Regions from separate parts of the Mesorhizobium sp. FG116 genome, predicted to be linked through region 3. Evidence: riboswitches for the same ligand, from Rfam matches in the RefSeq annotation. Region 3 holds a riboswitch; each other region holds the start of a gene.
What was found. A riboswitch is a leader RNA that binds a small molecule or an ion and turns the genes downstream of it on or off. The one in region 3 is predicted to bind glycine.

Region 1 (5,848 bases), on a different contig from region 3:
CAGCGCCGGAAACGATGCCCTTCATGGGCATCGAGGGACGCGCTTGGCGCAGCCTTCCTCTTCCACACATATTCGTGAATAACTGAAACAGCATCACCCCTTTGCACGTATTAAAGTGTCGGAACCACAAGGCATGGTTTCACCTGGCCGTCCGAGGGATTTTCGACATGAGTGCCACCTTGCGCAGCACCGAAATCGCCGAGTTAGACCCATTGGAAAAGGGGCCGCTCGTCTACCGGCAATCCGCATGGACGCGGCTTACCCACTGGCTCTGGGCCATCTCGCTGCTATTTCTGCTGCTCAGCGGCCTGCAGATATTCAACGCCCGTCCGCAGCTCTACATCGGCGCGGAATCAGGCTTTACCTATGACAATACGATCCTTCGCATAGGCGCGGTCGACTCTCCCGAAGGACCTCGCGGCTTCACCGAAATCTTCGGTAAGCGATTCGATACCACAGGTGTCTTCGGCTGGTCAGGACCGCCCGGCCAGGAACGGCAGAGAGCCTTCCCTTCGTGGCTAACGGTGCCCTCCTATTACGATCTTGGCACTGGACGCGTGATCCATTTCTTTTTCGCGTGGCTTTTATCAATAACACTTCTCGTTTGGCTGGTGGCCAGTTTGCTCAATGGACATTTCAGGCGTGACCTCGCGCCTCGCGCCAGTGACCTGCGCAAGCTACCACGCGATATTGCCGACCATGTCCGACTGAGATTCCATCACACCCACGACTACAACGTGCTGCAGAAGCTCGCTTACGCCGGTGTGCTGTTCATACTCATGCCGCTGATGATCCTCACCGGCTTGACCATGTCGCCAAGCATGAATTCCGTGCTGCCGTTCCTGCCTGATCTGTTTGGCGGCCGGCAGACCGCGCGGACCATCCACTTCGTCGTGATGCTGATGCTGGTCGCGTTCTTCTTCATTCACATGGCGATGATCCTGGCTGCCGGCCCGCTTAACGAACTGCGCTCGATCGTCACCGGCTGGTATCGAACCGATCCACCCGCCCCCTCGAGGCCGAACACCAAGCGCGGGGCGTGAGATGGGTAAAATCATGCTCAACCGCCGAAAATTCCTCACAGCAGCCGGCATTGGCGCCTCCAGCGTCGCGCTCACGGGATGTGATGTCTTCGACAACCAACTGCGCATTGGTGCGCCACTGCGCAGCTTTCTCGAAAACGCTAACGATTTGACCTGGCATACGCAACGCTTGCTTGCCGGACGCGATGCCCTTGCGCAGGAGTTCACCGAGGCCGACATCCGCCAGCCTATGCGGCCCAACGGCGTTACCGCCCCGGATGACGAATTCTACAAGGGTCTCATGGCCAAGGATTTTGCCGACTGGCGCCTGGAGGTGGGCGGCTTGGTGGAAAAACCTCTGACGCTCACGCGCGATCAGATCCTCGCCATGCCCAGCCGCACGCAGATCACACGTCACGACTGCGTCGAAGGGTGGAGTTGCATTGCCAAGTGGACCGGCACGCCGCTCGCGCATGTGCTCGACGAAGCGGTGGTCAAGCCGGAAGCACGCTATGTCGTGTTTCATTGCCTCGACACCATCGACCGCAGCCTATCCGGCGAGATCAAATACTACGGGTCGATTGATCTCGTTGATGCGCGGCACCCGCAAACCATTCTCGCCTATGGGTTGAACGGAAAGCCGCTGCCGGTAGAGAATGGCGCGCCCCTGCGCGTTCGCGTGGAAAGGCAGCTCGGCTACAAGATGCCAAAGTACATCCACAAGGTCGAATTGGTATCTTCGTTTTCGTCGATCGGAGGCGGGCGCGGCGGGTATTGGGAAGACTACGGCTACGATTGGTATGGCGGCATCTGAGGAATAGTCGTCGCGAATTATGTCGGTGATAAAAACACTTAGGCCAGCATGTCGCCTGGAGGTGACAAGTCGTCGCGACTAGGCTATGGACTCACGCGTCGGAGGCTGATTTGGCCTCAACTGTTTGCGGGAGAGAGCAGCGAAAGCTGCCGCCGAAGGGGAAATAGCCCGAAATCTCTCAGGCAAAAGAACCGTAGGCAGAACGACACTCTGGAAAGTCGGGGCTTCGAAAACCCCGCGCCGAAGGTGTAAGCGCCGCCGACAGAGTTCCGGTTGCGCGAGTCTCTCAGGCTTCAGACAGAGGGGCACGGACTGGCCGCACGTTGCGGTCGATTTCGTGTTGTTCTGGAGAAGTCATGGCAGGCGATGAAGTAAGACACCTACCCCTCGAAGACTTGCACATTCAAGCTGGAGCGCGCTTCGGAGCATTTGCCGGCTGGCACATGCCGCTGACCTATCCGGCCGGCGTCATGAAGGAACATTTGCATACCCGCGATCATGCGGGCCTGTTCGATATCTCGCACATGAAACTGTTCGAGGTGCGGGGCAAGGATGCCGTAGCCTTGCTCGACAAAGCTTGCCCGCTGCAGGCGGACGCGCTCGCAATCTCGCAATCGAAATACACGCTGTTGCTCAACGAGGCCGCCGGCATCATCGACGACCTCATCGTCACGCGGCTCGGCGACGACCGCTTCATGGTGGTGGCGAACGCCGGCAACGCCTCCGAAGATGAGGCACATCTTCGGAAGCTGGCCGGAGGCCTTGCCGTCACGATTGATCCGCTCGATCGCGTCTTCCTCGCCCTACAGGGTCCCGATGCGTGGGCGGCACTGTCGCGAGCCGGCATCGAAACGGGCTCGCTCCTGTTCATGCATGGCATCGAACCGCGCGAAAACTGGTTCATGACCCGCTCCGGCTACACAGGCGAAGACGGGTTCGAGGTCGGCCTTCCGGAAAAGGATGCGCGCGAGCTTGTAACCAGGCTTCTCGGAGACGATCGCGTGGCATGGGTCGGCTTGGCAGCCCGCGACAGCCTGCGTCTTGAGGCCGGCTTGTGCCTGCATGGCAATGACATCACGCCCGAGATCAATCCGGTTAATGCGGGCTTGATGTGGGCCATTCCGAAAGAAATACGCGTCTCGGGCAAGTTCGTCGGCGCGGATGCGCTGCGGGCGGTTTTGGCGCGCGGCCCACTTCAAAAGCGGGTCGGCCTGAAGGCAGAAGGTCGGCAGCCGGTGCGTGCGGGGGCAGCACTGGTAGATGCCGAGGGCAAAGCCGCCGGACATGTGACTTCCGGCGGCTTTGGCCCTTCGACCGGATTTCCGGTTGCAATGGGGTACGTCGCCGCTCCGCTTGCCGCCAACGGCACCCAAATTTTCGCAGATGTGCGCGGCACCAAGGTGCCGCTCACCGTCCACTCCCTTCCGTTTTTTCCTCATCGCTACCGCAAAGGATAAATCCTCATGGCAACGACGTATTTTACCGAAGACCACGAATGGCTCCGCGTTGAAGGAGACGTGGCAACGGTCGGCATTACCGACTACGCGCAGGAACAGCTTGGCGATATCGTGTTCGTCGAAATCCCTCAGGTCGGCAAAGGCCTTACAAAGGGCGATACCGCAGTCGTGGTCGAATCGGTCAAGGCAGCATCCGACGTCTATGCGCCTGCCGACGGTGAGGTGACGGAAGCCAACGAAACTCTGGGCTCCGACCCGGCTCTCGTCAATTCGGCCGCCACCGGCGACGGCTGGCTCTGGAAGATGAAACTTTCTAACAAAAGCCAGCTCGACGGCCTCATGGATGAAGCCGCGTACAAAGCCCATATCGGCTGAATGGTGGCATCATGACAACGGCACCTTACCCTTTCACGGCCCGCCACATAGGGCCGGGCCCGGATGACACTCGCGCCATGCTTGCCACGATCGGCGTTCCGTCAGTCGAGACGCTGATCAGTCAGGCCGTGCCTAACTCGATCCGGCTGGAGAACCCGCTCAACCTGCCTGCCCCCGCCAGCGAGGCGGATGCATTGGCCGAGCTATCGGCGATAATGGCGAAGAATACCGTTCTCAAGAGCTTCATCGGCACCGGCTATCACGGCGTCAACGTGCCGCCCGTGATCCAGCGCAACCTGTTCGAGAACCCCGCCTGGTACACGGCCTATACACCCTACCAGGCAGAGATCAGCCAAGGCCGGCTGGAGCTTCTCTTCCACTTCCAGACACTGGTGACGGAGTTAACCGGCCTGCCGGTAGCGTCGGCTTCGCTTCTGGACGAGGCAACCGCCGTCGCTGAAGCCGTTGGCATCGCCTGGCGCTTCCACTACGGCAAACGGCCAAACATCATCGTCGCCGGTTCGCTGCATCCGCAGGTTCTGGATGTCGTCAAGACGCGCGCCGAACCACTGGGCATCAAGGTAGAAGGCGATAAAGCCGACGAACAGACGGCTGCTGTCATCGTTCCGTGGCCGGATACGTTCGGTGTTTTTGGCGATTATGCAGATATCGTGGACAAGGCTGCGGCGGCCGGCGCGCTGGTCATTGCGGTTGCCGACCCGTTGGCGCTGACGCTCGTCGAAGCGCCAGGCAAACAGGGAGCCGACATCGTCGTCGGCTCGATGCAGCGCTTCGGCGTTCCGATGGGCTTCGGCGGACCGCATGCTGCCTATCTCGCTGTCTCCGACAGGCTGACGCGGCTTATTCCGGGACGCCTCGTTGGCCAGTCGGTCGATGCCCATGGCCGCCCAGGCTACAGACTGGCATTGCAAACGCGCGAGCAGCATATCCGTCGCGACAAGGCGACCTCAAACATCTGCACGGCGCAGGCACTTCTTGCCAACATGGCGGCCGCATATGCAATCTGGCACGGGCCTTCGGGTCTGCAAGGCATTGCAAGCCGTATCCACGCTCTTGCTGCCAGCCTCGCTGACGGTCTCAAGGCCGCAGGCTTGAGTGTGGTGGGTGAAAACCGCTTCGATACAGTGACGGTTGAGATCAAAGGCAAGGCCGCGCAGATCGCAAAGGAAGCCGAAAAGGGTGGTCGACTGCTGCGCGCTATTGATGCAGATCGTATCGGCATCAGCTTCGACGAGACGTCGAACCAAAACGATGTCGCTGCGATTGCTGCATTGTTCGGAGCCAAGGCGGGAAAATCTTCCAGCACCATGCCCGGAAAGCCGCGCGGCAAGGAATTCATGAGCCAGCCGGTATTCCATGAGAACCGTTCGGAAACCGACATGATGCGTTTCCTGCGCAGACTCGCCGACAAGGATCTGGCGCTTGACCGCGCGATGATTCCCCTCGGCTCCTGCACCATGAAGCTGAACGCAGCCGCTGAAATGATGCCGGTTAGCTGGCCGAGTGTCGCGAACCTGCACCCGTTTGCGCCCAAGGCGCATTCGACAGGCTATCGCGAAATGATCGACCAGTTGGAAGGCTGGCTCTGCGAGATCACCGGTTTCGACGCCGTGACCCTGCAGCCGAACGCCGGCAGCCAGGGCGAATATGCGGGCCTGCTTGCCATTCGCGGCTACCACCTTTCGCGCAATGAGGGGCACCGCAATATCTGCCTGATCCCCTCCTCCGCACACGGCACCAATCCGGCCAGTGCGGCGATGGCGGGCATGTCGGTGGTTGTTGTTCGTTGCACCGAAGATGGCAACATCGACATCGAGGACCTGAAAGCCAAGGCTGCCGCCAACGCGGCCAATCTGGCGGCGTTGATGTTCACCTATCCCTCGACGCACGGCGTGTTCGAGGAAGGCGCGAAGGACATCTGCGCCATTGTCCACGAACATGGCGGCCAGGTGTACTTCGACGGCGCCAACCTCAACGCTCTGGTCGGCCTTTCCCGCCCCGGCGACATCGGCGCCGACGTCTGCCACATGAACCTGCACAAGACCTTCTGCATTCCGCATGGCGGCGGCGGTCCAGGCATCGGACCGATCGGGGTAAAGGCACACCTTGCGCCTTATCTGCCCGGTCATGTGACCGAAGGCTCGGCACATGCCGTGGCT
Region 2 (5,848 bases), on a different contig from region 3:
TGAGCGAGGTTGATTATGCGCATCATGCCGTAGATCACGCTCAAACCGAGCGTGATCAGAACCAGCGTCGCAACACCGGTAGCGACGTTAAACGCCAGCAGGGCTCCAAGGTCCACTGTCTTGCCTCAGTTTTCCGGAGTGAACTGCTTGTTGGTCTTTGGATTTTTTACGAGGTCGCAAGCACCGTTCGTGTCTGCCGGAAATGAATTTGGGAAAGTCTCCAGAATTTCCCAGCGACCGCTCTTCGGCCAAGCCAGATAGGTGTTGCGGATGCAATGGTGGGTACCCGGATCCATCGTGACCTTACCGGTCGGAGAATCGATGGTGAGGTTCGATTGCAATGCGTCGATGACTTTGTCGCGGTCCAGCGACCCCGCCTTTTTCACGGCCTCAGCCCAGAAAGTTACACCTTCATAGGTCGCTGTCGCGAGCTCGCTAAGGTCCGTGACGTCTTTTCCGTAGGCCGCCTGCATGTTCGCAACGAAGTCCTTGCTGGCTGGCGTATCGAGATCGTTGTACCAGGCGTAACAGGTGAGGATGCCGTCGGTCGTCGAGTGGTCCATCGTCGTGAGTTCGTCGCCAATGCCGAAAACGCTCGAGGCGAGATGGATTTTGCTTTTCATCCCTGCCGCATCCCACTGGCGGTAGAAGCCGGAATGATTGGCGCCGACCAGGGCGGACAGCACGAGATCCGGCTTCGCCTCCTGGATGCGACTGATCGCAGATGAAAAGTTCGAGACGTCGAGGGGGAAGAAGTCGGTCCCGAGGATCTCGCCGCCGCCATCGGCCATGAATTTCTTCATCCAGCTGGCCGTGGTGTGACCATAGTTGTAGTCGGCTGCGACGATGTATGCCTTCTTGCCCCAGTTCTTGAGGGCATAATCGCAAATATGATTGACCGTCTGAGCCGGTGTCGAGCCGGTGCAGAACACGTTGCGATCGCAGACACCACCTTCGTATTGCGTGTTGTAGAAGTACAGCATCTTGGCGCGATCCAATATCGGGCGAATGGCTTCGCGCGATGACGAGGTGATGCCGCCGAAAACAACGTCCACCTTCTCCTTGAGCGCCAGCGTCTGCGCGTATTGCGTATAGAGCTGGATGTTCGACTGCGTGTCGTAAGCGCTGAGCTGGATCTGCCTCCCCAACAGACCGCCGGCCTTGTTGAGTTGGTTGATCGCATACTCGGTCGTCTGAATCATACGCTTGCCTTCAAGCGCGAGCGGACCGGTGTTGTCGAGGAGACTCCCGAACTTGATCGGCTCCTCCGCAAGAGCGTTGCGGGCAAAGAACGGCATGGCGAGCGACCCGGCCGCTGCACCTGCTGCGATTTTCAAAACACTACGCCGCGTGGCAATTGTGGTCATTGTAGGCTTCCCCTTTTTCTGTGCGACTACGACCTCGCAAAAAATCCACAATTCCCACATTTCTGTCAATAGGAAGTAACAAAAATAACCGCAACGCCCTCTGCTATCCATTTAACATACTGATTTTATTTAATAGAATTCAATTCCTCACATAACTGGCAAAGCTATATGATGCCACAATTGTCACATCCCTTGACACATGGTGTAGCCCGCACTGTCGAGCAATCCGGCAGGGCAAGGCATGGCGGCCGGTTTGTGACTACCACTAGGTGCCAAGCTTAGGTTGTGGAGGAAACTTCAATCCAGGCTCTGTGTGCCGCACAAGTAGCCGGCAGGTTACTGGTCCTGCCAGAATGGCCTTCGTGTTTGATTTTGGAGGACCGCGGGTCGCGTCCGATTCGCCGACAAGCGACAAGGCCAATCGAAGCACAAGACGCGGAAGCGCTCGGTCCACGCGAGTTTCCTCGTCAGGAGCGCATCGCTTGGCCTCGGCTGCCATTGTCTCAGCTTTGAAATCCACCCTGTCGAGCTTCGGTGCACTCTAAGCACGACCTTGACAGCTTACCGTAACGACAGAATTCCCAATAGGAATATCACTTGACTGACGCTGTCCAACCCCCTATCCAACATCTGTCACAATGGCCAGACGGGAGAGCTCAGCGACATTGTCGTTGGCGCCAAAGGAGCAAGCTCCCCAGGAATCTCTCAGGCGGAAGGACCGTCTGGCCAGACAGTCTGGAGAGAAGCGTTTCGGCGCTCACCGAAGGGGACGTTGCCCAAGAGGCAGCGAAGCTCTCAGGTTAAAGGACAGATGGGGATCGAACGGGCCTGCTTCAGGCCTTTGATCCACTGTTCCGGGGAGTCTCCCATGACGAAAATTGCAATAATTGGAGCCGGCATCACCGGCGTTACAACCGCGTACTCTCTGATCAAGAGAGGCTATCGCGTCACCGTATTCGACAGAAATCGGTATCCCGGTATGGAAACGTCGTTCGCAAACGGCGGCCAACTGTCGGTGAGCAATGCCGAGGTTTGGAACCATTGGTCAACCGTGGTCAAGGGGCTGCGCTGGATGCTGCGCAGCGACGCGCCTCTGCTGATGAACCCCAGGCCCAACTGGCACAAGTATAGCTGGCTAGCCGAGTTCGCCGCCAACATCCCCCGCTATCGGGCGAACACCATAGAGACCGTCCGCTTGGCCCTGCTTGCCAGACAACGGCTCGTCGAAATCGCCGAAGCGGAGGCGATCGATTTCGACCACGTCAAGCGTGGAATCCTGCACATCTATCGGGACCGAAGCAGATTCGAGCGAGCGGGTCAGGTGAATGAACTGCTTCAGCAAGGTGGGCTGGCACGTCGGTCAGTCACCCCGCTCGAGATCAATGAAATCGAACCCGCAATTCGCGGAACCTACTACGGCGGCTACTATACCGAGGCCGATTCAACGGGCGACATTCATAAGTTCACGCGCGCCCTCGCGATGGCATCGCAGAGGCTGGGCGTTGATTTCGTTTCCGGTGCCGAGGTTGCCGATCTTTCGCTCGGAACTCGCTCGGTAACGGTGGAGCTGGCCAAGTCGGATAGTCGGCCGGGTGCCTACAAAGAGCATTTTGACGGCATCGTCATTTGCGCGGGAATTGAGAGCAAGCGGCTGGCCAAGCTGGCGGGAGACCGGGTGAACATATATCCGGTGAAGGGATATTCGATAACCGTCAATCTGCAATCCGATGTCTCCCAGGCGGCCGCCCCGTGGGTCAGTCTCTTGGACGACGATGCCAAGATCGTGACGAGCAGGTTGGGGTTAACGCGGTTTCGCGTCGCAGGAACTGCCGAGCTGAACGGAGCCAACAGAGACATCCGGGCCGACCGCATCCGTCCGCTTGTCGACTGGACGAGAACGCTCTTCCCAAATGTGGAGACCGACAGCGTAACGCCTTGGGCTGGCCTGCGGCCCATGATGCCTTCGATGCTGCCGAGGGTCGGGAGCGGCCGTCATCCCAGTGTATTCTACAACACCGGGCATGGTCATTTGGGCTGGACGCTGTCGGCTGCTACGGCAGAAGTGGTCGCGGCGAAGGTCGAGCAATCCATGCCTGCCGACACTCTGTCCTACGCGAAGGCGGCGTGATCGGTAAGCGCCGGAGTCGCTATGCCCAGGACAAAGCAGCATGCCAGTAGCTACCAAAGCCGCGCCTAGGTCATTTACATTTTACCTTTTGCCCGGGTTTTCGATCCGGGCATTTTCTTCGGCCGTCGAGGTCTTGAAACTCGCGAACGAAGTGCTCGGAAGAGCTGTTTATGGCTGGTACATCGTTTCCGAGGATGGACAGCCCGTGACGGCCAGCTGTGGGGTAAGTGTTGGCATCGACAGCGCTTTGCGAACCGAAAGAGAGAGGCTGCGGACATCAGGTGAGATTTCTGCAGCTATAGTATGCGGCGGAAGCGCCTATCCGTGTCCGGATAGAAAGCTCGATGCCTGGCTGAGAAGTTGTCGCGCGCGCAACATTAGTCTCATCGGCATCGGCAGCGGCATCTTCGCCCTTGCGAGAACCGGGCTTGCCGAGGGGTGTCGTTGTGCCGTCCACTGGGAACAACTTCCCCGCTTTTGCGAGGAGTTCCCCGGAGTTGCGGCCGTTCAGACCGCCTTCGAACAAGATGGAGATCTACACACCTGCTCAGGGGGAGACGCGTCCTTCGATATGCTGCTGCGGCTGATCGAGCGCGACCACGGCGAGGTCGTCGTCAATCGCATTTGCGAAAAGGCTATCGCATATCGCATCCGTTCACCCGGGAACCGACAGCGGCTTCCTATGGCCTCTCGCGTCAAACTTAACCATCGATCTGTAGTGAAAGTCGTCGAAAAGATGGAGGCCAGCATCGACGACCCGCTCAGCGTCAATCAACTTGTGGCCGCAGGCGGCATATCGCGCAGGCAACTTGAGAGACTGTTTGAGAGGGAGCTCGGGCGGTCACCAAAGCGGTACTATCTGGAGCTCCGCCTCGAGCGGGCCAACCTGCTTCTTATGAGTACGACCTTATCCATCCTGCAGATAGCGCTGGCTACCGGGTTTCCCTCGCATTCGCATTTCTCCAAGGTTTATCGTGAAAAATATGGAAACCCGCCTAACGAGACCCGGTCCTCAGCCCGCGGAAACGGTCGGTCCTCGCCCCTGAATAACGACCATTCCGAAGATGTGTCTTGGTCCAGCCTTTCGATGACGGCCTAGAGCACGTCCGGGCATCGATGAATCGATTATGATGTAATGCCAGATCCAGCCTCTGATTCAACATCCGCTTTGGCGGAGGTTGATAATGGCGAGAGCGTTCGGCGAGTATTTGCGGTTGCGTGTCTTTAAGGCTGCAGACGAGTAAGTCAGGCGGCAACACGTTTCGGCATCGGGTATCGAGCGCGATCGGCTGGATCGCCCGGGCGAGGATCGGAGAGTTGGCACCCCGACAACAAGGATGCCGACGCGGCTCGCGCCTTGAGCGACTGGCTTGATGGGAACGGCTGGACATTCAAAGAAAGACCGCACATGCACTGGAGCAGGAGCGTCCCGACATCCTGAAGCGCCGCCGCGATTGGTTCGCTGGTCAACTAGATCTCGATCCGGCCAAGCTGGTCTTCATCCACGAGACCGACCTGTCGACGAAGATGACCCTGTGTGGACGGTCACCGCGCGGCGCACGTGCCGGGCGGGCGGGCCGCACGGCCATTTGAAGACAACCACCTTCAGCGGCGCGTTGCCGCTGATCGGAATGACAGCGCCCTCCGTCTACGACGATGCGATGAACGGCAGCGTGTTCCACGCCTATGTCGAGCAGGTGCTGGTCCCGACCCTGTCGGAGGGCGACATCGTCGTGATGGATAAACCTGCCTGCCCACAAGGCCGCCGGGATTCGCGCCGCGATTGAAGCAGTCGGCGCAACGCTTATGTTCCTGCCAGCCTATAGTCCCGATTTTAACTCAAACGAGAACGCCTTTGCCAAGCTCAAGGCTCTGATGCGTGCAAAGGCCGAGAGCACGATCACCGCCTTATGGGACACCGTCGGTTCTTTCGTCGAACTCTTCTCGCCAGCCGAATGCGCAAACTACTTTAAGGCAGCAGGGTATGAGCCGGATTAAACCGGACATGCTCTAATCGTGCAGGCTGCTGCCTGGCTTGAACCCTATGCATGCCAAAGGTCGGAGGGAGGGCTCTGTCGGCTGCCACCGCAGTGGTCGTCGCGCCGGAGGCCGAGCAAACCATGCCGGCCGACACATTGCTCCGCGCGAAGGCAGCGTAGACAATAACCGCCGTGGTTCCCTGCCCGCCAAATAGGGCCGCTCGATTGCCCCTCTCGATGTTCAAAGAGTCTGGCGCACGAGCGGCCGTCCCGGGTTGGGCACACCGGGCTAAAGCTCGACCTCAATGGCTATTCCGCGTTCGACTGCGATCTGTGCCGCTGCCGAGGCGACTGCTAGGTCTTGGAGAGCAACC
Region 3 (5,848 bases):
AGGCCGCGTCGGGGACAATCGCCATGTCCCTGAAGAAGTACATCGGGATCTCGCCTTTGGTGTACCGCTCGACCAGGGTGGAGGCGGGCAGCTTCGATAGCGTGACATCTACGCCGGCCTTGGCGAAGGCCGACTTCAGGATGACCGCGATTTCTTCCTCGATCTGGTCGCCGGTGCGATAACCGAGCTCGGTCTTGAACCCGTCAGGATAGCCCGCGTCAGCAAGCAGCGCCTTTGCTTTGGCGACGTCCGTCGAATAGGTGAAGTAGGCGTCCGTGAAGCCCGGATAGATTTCGGAGATCGGGCTCTTGGTCGGCCGCGCGGTATTGAAATAGACGGCCTTCAGGATGTCGTCGCGCGGCACAAGGTAGTTCAGCGCCTGGCGCACCTTGGGATCGGTGAAGGGCTTGCTCGTGTTGTTCATTTCGACGCGATGGATGTAATTGCCGAAGACCTTCCAGATCTTGACTCCCGGGGCCTTCTCCAGCAGCGCCAGTTCGCGCGGCAGAAGATACTCGGCAACGTCCACCGAACCTGCCTGGAGCGCGGCGACGCGGTTCGCCGACGTCGGCATCTCCCTGAAGATCACTTTCTTGATCTTGGCTTCGCCGCGGTAGTAGTTCGGGTTCGCCTCGTAGATAACCTCCTGCCCGGGGCTGTACTTGCTCACGAAGTAGGGGCCGAACGAGGCGGAATTGGAGGCGAGCCAGCGGCTGCCCCATTTGTCGTCGTCGGTCACGTGCTTCTTCAGCTCGGCAGCGTCGATGATGCCGAGGTCCGAATTGACCCAGAGGCGATCGAGCAATGGCGACGGGTTCGGAATGCTCACCTTTACCGTGTAGTCGTCGATCTTCTTGAAGGAGTCCTCGAAGGAGGTGATCTTCAGGATCTGCGTCATGTACCAGTAGAAGTTGGCCTTGGTGTTCCAGCCGCGCTCGAACGACCACATGACGGCATCGGCGTTCAGTTCGTTGCCCTTGTTGCTTTTCACGCCCTTGCGGAGGTGGAACGTGATCGACTTCTTGTCCGGCGCCAGGTCCCAAGTTTCAGCGAGGGCACCCTCCAGCTTGCTGAAGTCCTCGTACTTGATCCCGCCGTCTTCCTTGCTGGCGTAGCCCAGAAGCCGCTCGTAAACGTTTCTTCTGACCTCATGAACGGCTTCGGTCGGCGGGTATTCCTGATCCAAAGATTCGGGCGTGCGCGGACCCGCCACGACCAGGGTCGATTTCGCATCCTGCGCGAAGGCTGGACCCGAACCAATCATCGAGCCGGCAAGGAAAGTTCCCGCCAGCAACGCGACGACGGAGCGGCGCGACATCGTCACGAAGCCAGTGAGCCCGGTCGCTTCAACATGTGGATCCTGTATTGGCCGAAATGACATTTCTCTTTCCCCTTGAAATGGACGCTACGGATCTCGGCGTCTCTGTTGTTAGGGAAGCGCGCATGACGACGTGCACGCGAGACGCATCGTCCCGCTACAGTCGAAATTCACTCTCTCCCCTGTCGAGCTTCTTTCCGGCTTCCATTGAGTCCGGTGATTGTGTACAATGAAAGTGTGGAATGAGGGCTTTGGCTTGTCAATAGGTATTTGCGCAATTTCAAAGCCCCGGTCCGACCTATAAAAGGTACGGGAATCGGGAGTGCCAATCGGTGGTTGTTGACTGCAGATAGGTCAGTGAGCCGAGTGAATAGGCCGAGGGGCAAACCGTCGCCCTGCTGGCTGTCCGGATTGAAGTTGGGAGACAGGCCGTGGAGAACACACTTCCACGTTTTGAAAAATCGCACGGAAAGTCAGAGGCGCAGATACGCCGCCGGATCGTCCAGGCAATCTTTGAACAGCGCATGCGGCCGGGGGAACGCCTGACCGAAGACCAACTCGCAGCTGCGTTCGATGTAAGCCGTACGGTGGTTCGACAAGCTATGGCGAGGCTTGCTCAGGATGGCCTTATAGTGAAATTGCCGAACGTGGGATCAACGATCGCTTCTCCCTCCAGGAAGCAGACGCGCGATATCCTCGCCGTACGAAAGATGGTGGAGCCCGAGGTTGTTCGCATACTCGCTGCTGCTCCCACTGAGGCAGGGCTCGCCAAGCTTCGGAACCACTTAGCAGACGAACTTGACGCCCGCACGCGAGGCGACCGTGGCACACTGGTCCGGTTGACGGGAGAGTTTCATCTTTTACTGGCGGAACTAGCCGGAAACGAGGTTGTTACCCGCCTGATGATGGGCCTTCAGGCTTTGACATGCCTGGCGATCCTGTTGCACGCCGAACGAGAGGATGCTTGCCCGCCGGATGAGCACAGCACCATCACCAAAGCAATCGCATCCGGCGACGGTGAAGCTGCCGCGGCAGAGATGCTGAATCATCTGCGGCATGTCGAGAAGGACCTACAACTCGACCGACCTGAGCCCAAGTCGGCCCTTTCATGGCTTCGGGGCGACGCGGAGAGTGAAAGGGTCTGACCCTTGAACATGCCACTCGGCCACGTCAGAGCATCAAGATTGAATTTCGGTCGGCGCTCAACCGTAGATCGGAAATCGCCGACAGAGCTCGCGGACTTCGCCCAACACGGAACTCTCGAGTGTAGGATCGCCCTCCATACCTTTCTCAGCCAACGCTTCGGTGACTTTCAGGATCAACTGGCCGATGCATCTGAACTCGGGTTCTCCGAAACCGCGCGTCGTGCCGGCTGACGTGCCCAACCGGATTCCCGACGTGACTGCAGGCTTTTCCGGATCGAACGGGATTGCATTCTTGTTGCACGTCAGGCCGGCGCGTCCGAGCGCATCCTCGGCATCGCGGCCCTTCACGCCCTTGGGGCGCAGGTCAACGAGCACCATGTGGCTGTCGGTGCCGCCGGAGACGATGTTGAGACCGCCGACTGTCAGCGCATCGCTGAGCGCTCTGGCGTTGTCGATCACCCGTGCTGCGTAGTCCTTGAACCCAGGTTGCAATGCTTCGCCGAAAGCGACGGCTTTCGCTGCGATGACATGCATAAGCGGGCCGCCCTGATTGCCGGGAAAGACAGCCGAGTTGATCTTTCTGGCAAGACGTTCGTCATTCGTAAGGATCATGCCTCCCCGAGGTCCTCGGAGGGTCTTGTGCGTCGTGCTCGTCACTACGTGAGCATACGGCAGAGGATGTGGATACAGCCCGGCCGCGATGAGGCCCGCGTAGTGGGCCATGTCGACCATCAGATACGCTCCCACCTCGTCAGCGATCCGCCGGAAGGCCGCAAAGTCTATGGAGCGCGGGTAGGCCGACGAGCCTGCGATGATCAGTCTTGGCTTGCTCTCGATCGCGCGCGCTCGAACGTTTGCATAGTCGATGAGTTGGTCGGACTGGCGAACCTCGTAGCTCACCGCGTCGAACCACTTGCCGGACATGGTCACAGGCGAGCCGTGGGTAAGATGGCCGCCATGGGCCAGGGAAAGGCCCATTATCCGATCGCCCGGCCGAAGCAAAGCCAGAAACACCGCCTGGTTGGCCTGGGCGCCCGAATGCGGTTGAACATTCGCAAACGTCGCACCAAACAATGCCTTGGCCCGCTCGACTGCTAGAGTTTCAACCGCATCGACGAACTCGCATCCGCCATAGTACCGCCTACCCGGATAACCCTCTGCATACTTGTTGGTGAGGACCGACCCTTGTGCAGCTAACACATCACTAGAGACAATATTTTCCGATGCAATGAGCTCTATCCGGTGCTGCTGTCGGTCGAGCTCCCGCTTGATAGCAGTATCAATTGCGACATCGGTCAGATTATAATAGCGTTTCATTTTCGCCTCTTGTTTCGAGTGCTTGCTTTGGTCTAGTCGAGTGAAAAACGCCAAGATAGTTGACTGAAGGATCGCCATATTTCGAAAGGCGAGAGCAATCCAGCTGTGAGCGGAGGATGAGTGTCGATGTAGGGTACCGGCGGCGAAAGTTTCGCAGCTGTCTGGACCGACGATTTGCAGGACGTAGCCAGCGACATCGGCCAGCCCACCAACACGCCGGCACGATCACCCGCGACATCATGCAGTTTCAACAGATCGGTCTTTGGTGTCTTCGCCCGTCGCGTCTTCTCCAGAGCCGCACGAGCCCACCGCTGCTGACGGTCGATTTCGTGCCCCTCTGTCTGAGGCCTCAGAGACTCGCGCCCCGTGACTCTGTCAGCAGCGCTTACACCTTCGGCGGGGCTAGCCCCGACTTTCCAGAGTTGTCCTTCTGTCAGCGGTTCTTTTGCCTGAGAGATGTCGGGCGATTTCCCCTTCGGCAGCAGCTATCGCTGTTCTCTCCCGCAAACACTCGAGGCTGGGTCTGCCTCTGACGAAGGGGTCTATATCGTGGTCGGAATCTCGCCTGCGCTCCCACGATTGGGCTGCCGGAATTCGGGCGGCCGCTTAACGGCCGCCCGATCCTTCGCTGCAATCAGCGAGCCTTAACGTCGGTCCAGATCTTGTCGTACAGGGTGATCTTGTCGCCCACGTCCCGAAGCAGTTGGAGGCGCTTGAAGATCTCGTCGTTCGGATAGATCGACGTGTTCGAGGTCAGCTTGGGATCGATGAGCGGAAGAGCCGCCTTGTTCGTCGACCAGCCGCGCAGCCAGTTTGTGTTCTTGGCGTTGACCTCCGGCCGCATCATGTACTCAAAGAACCGTTTCGCGCTGTCGACATTCGGCGCGCTGGCGAGAAGGCACATGTCCTCCTGGAAACCGTTGGTTCCTTCTTTCGGAATGGCGTACCCGATATCGTCAGGCTTCGTGTCCATCGTCTGGACTACGGTGCCGGACCACCACTGCGCGACTACGAAGTCTCCGTTGATCACTTTGTCGCCGATGCCGTCGGTGAGCATGGCAGCCCAGTAGGGCTTCGCCTTCAAGATGGTGTCTCGAGCCTGGGCCAGTTGCTTCGGGTCGGTCGAGTTGATCGGAAAACCGTTGTACATCAAGGCGGCGCCGATCGTCTCGCGCACGTCGTCGAGCATCGCGATCTTGCCGTGCAGTTCGGCAGGCGGATCGAACACGACCTTCCACGTGTCGACAGAGGTGCCCCCGATTAGCTTCTTGTTGTACATCAGCCCCGTTGTGCCACGATTGTAGGGAAGGCAGATGTCGTGGTCGGCGTCGGTCTTCGACAGAAAATACTTCTGGTCGATGTTGTCATAGCCCTTGAGCGTCTTCAGTCCTGCGGGCTGCAGAAGCTGCAGCTTGGTCATGATGTCCTGCATGTGGACGGACGGAAAGACGATATCGTAGCCAGTTGCGCCAGCCTGGATCTTGGCCAGCATCTCCTCGTTGGTGCCGTAGTTATCCAGGTTGACCTTGATCCCCGTCTCCTTCGAGAAATCCGAGAGGATCTCTGGATTTATGTAGACCGTCCAGTTGTAGAGATTGAGTTCCGCAGCTGAAAGTGCCTGCGCGTTCATTACGGAAGCACCCGCCACGAGCAGCGACAGTGCGAGTCCTTTGGCCATTCTCATGTCAGTTCCCTTCTTTTGTTGAGCTTTCCAAGGTCGGTCGGCGCACAAGCAGCGCCAGGGCTACGATCGCCATCGAGACGACGATCATCAGGCAGGCGACGGCGTTGATTTCTGGCGAAACGTTCCGCTTGATCGCGCTGAACAGGAATACCGGCAGCGTCGTGGACCCCACGCCGCAGGTGAAGAAAGCAATGACGAGATCGTCGAACGATATGACGAGCGACAGCAGGAAAGCGCCGACAAGGGCGGGCGTCAGTTGAGGCAACGTCACCCGTCTAAACGTCGTGAGCGGCCTGGCACCCAAATCTGCCGAAGCCTCCTCGAAGGTACGATCCATACCCGCCAGCCGGCTGCCAACGACGATCGTGACGTAGGACGAGAGGA

Region 1: it holds a riboswitch for glycine, as region 3 does, so the genes downstream of both, gcvT (glycine cleavage system aminomethyltransferase GcvT) here and glyA (serine hydroxymethyltransferase) in region 3, are expected to answer to the same signal.
Region 2: it holds a riboswitch for glycine, as region 3 does, so the genes downstream of both, ACODTY_RS22335 (D-amino acid dehydrogenase) here and glyA (serine hydroxymethyltransferase) in region 3, are expected to answer to the same signal.

The regions. Positions count from the first base shown of each region.
Region 1 covers NZ_JBMDKS010000035.1:15,534-21,381, forward strand. Annotated here, with positions in the region: gene ACODTY_RS20990 (cytochrome b/b6 domain-containing protein) at 180-1,043, shown strand; gene ACODTY_RS20995 (molybdopterin-binding protein) at 1,045-1,836, shown strand; glycine riboswitch at 1,954-2,040, shown strand; gene gcvT (glycine cleavage system aminomethyltransferase GcvT) at 2,193-3,293, shown strand; gene gcvH (glycine cleavage system protein GcvH) at 3,300-3,668, shown strand; gene gcvP (aminomethyl-transferring glycine dehydrogenase) at 3,677-5,848, shown strand, end outside.
Region 2 covers NZ_JBMDKS010000046.1:145-5,992, reverse strand. Annotated here, with positions in the region: gene ACODTY_RS22345 (ABC transporter permease subunit) at 1-116, opposite strand, end outside; gene ACODTY_RS22340 (ABC transporter substrate-binding protein) at 126-1,367, opposite strand; glycine riboswitch at 2,005-2,098, shown strand; gene ACODTY_RS22335 (D-amino acid dehydrogenase) at 2,236-3,495, shown strand; gene ACODTY_RS22330 (GlxA family transcriptional regulator) at 3,536-4,594, shown strand; partial or broken gene ACODTY_RS22325 (IS630 family transposase) at 4,680-5,493, shown strand; partial or broken gene ACODTY_RS22320 (ornithine cyclodeaminase family protein) at 5,764-5,848, opposite strand, start outside.
Region 3 covers NZ_JBMDKS010000047.1:1,858-7,705, forward strand. Annotated here, with positions in the region: gene ACODTY_RS22395 (ABC transporter substrate-binding protein) at 1-1,381, opposite strand, end outside; gene ACODTY_RS22400 (GntR family transcriptional regulator) at 1,750-2,463, shown strand; gene glyA (serine hydroxymethyltransferase) at 2,521-3,780, opposite strand; glycine riboswitch at 4,208-4,294, opposite strand; gene ACODTY_RS22410 (ABC transporter substrate-binding protein) at 4,415-5,458, opposite strand; gene ACODTY_RS22415 (ABC transporter permease) at 5,466-5,848, opposite strand, start outside.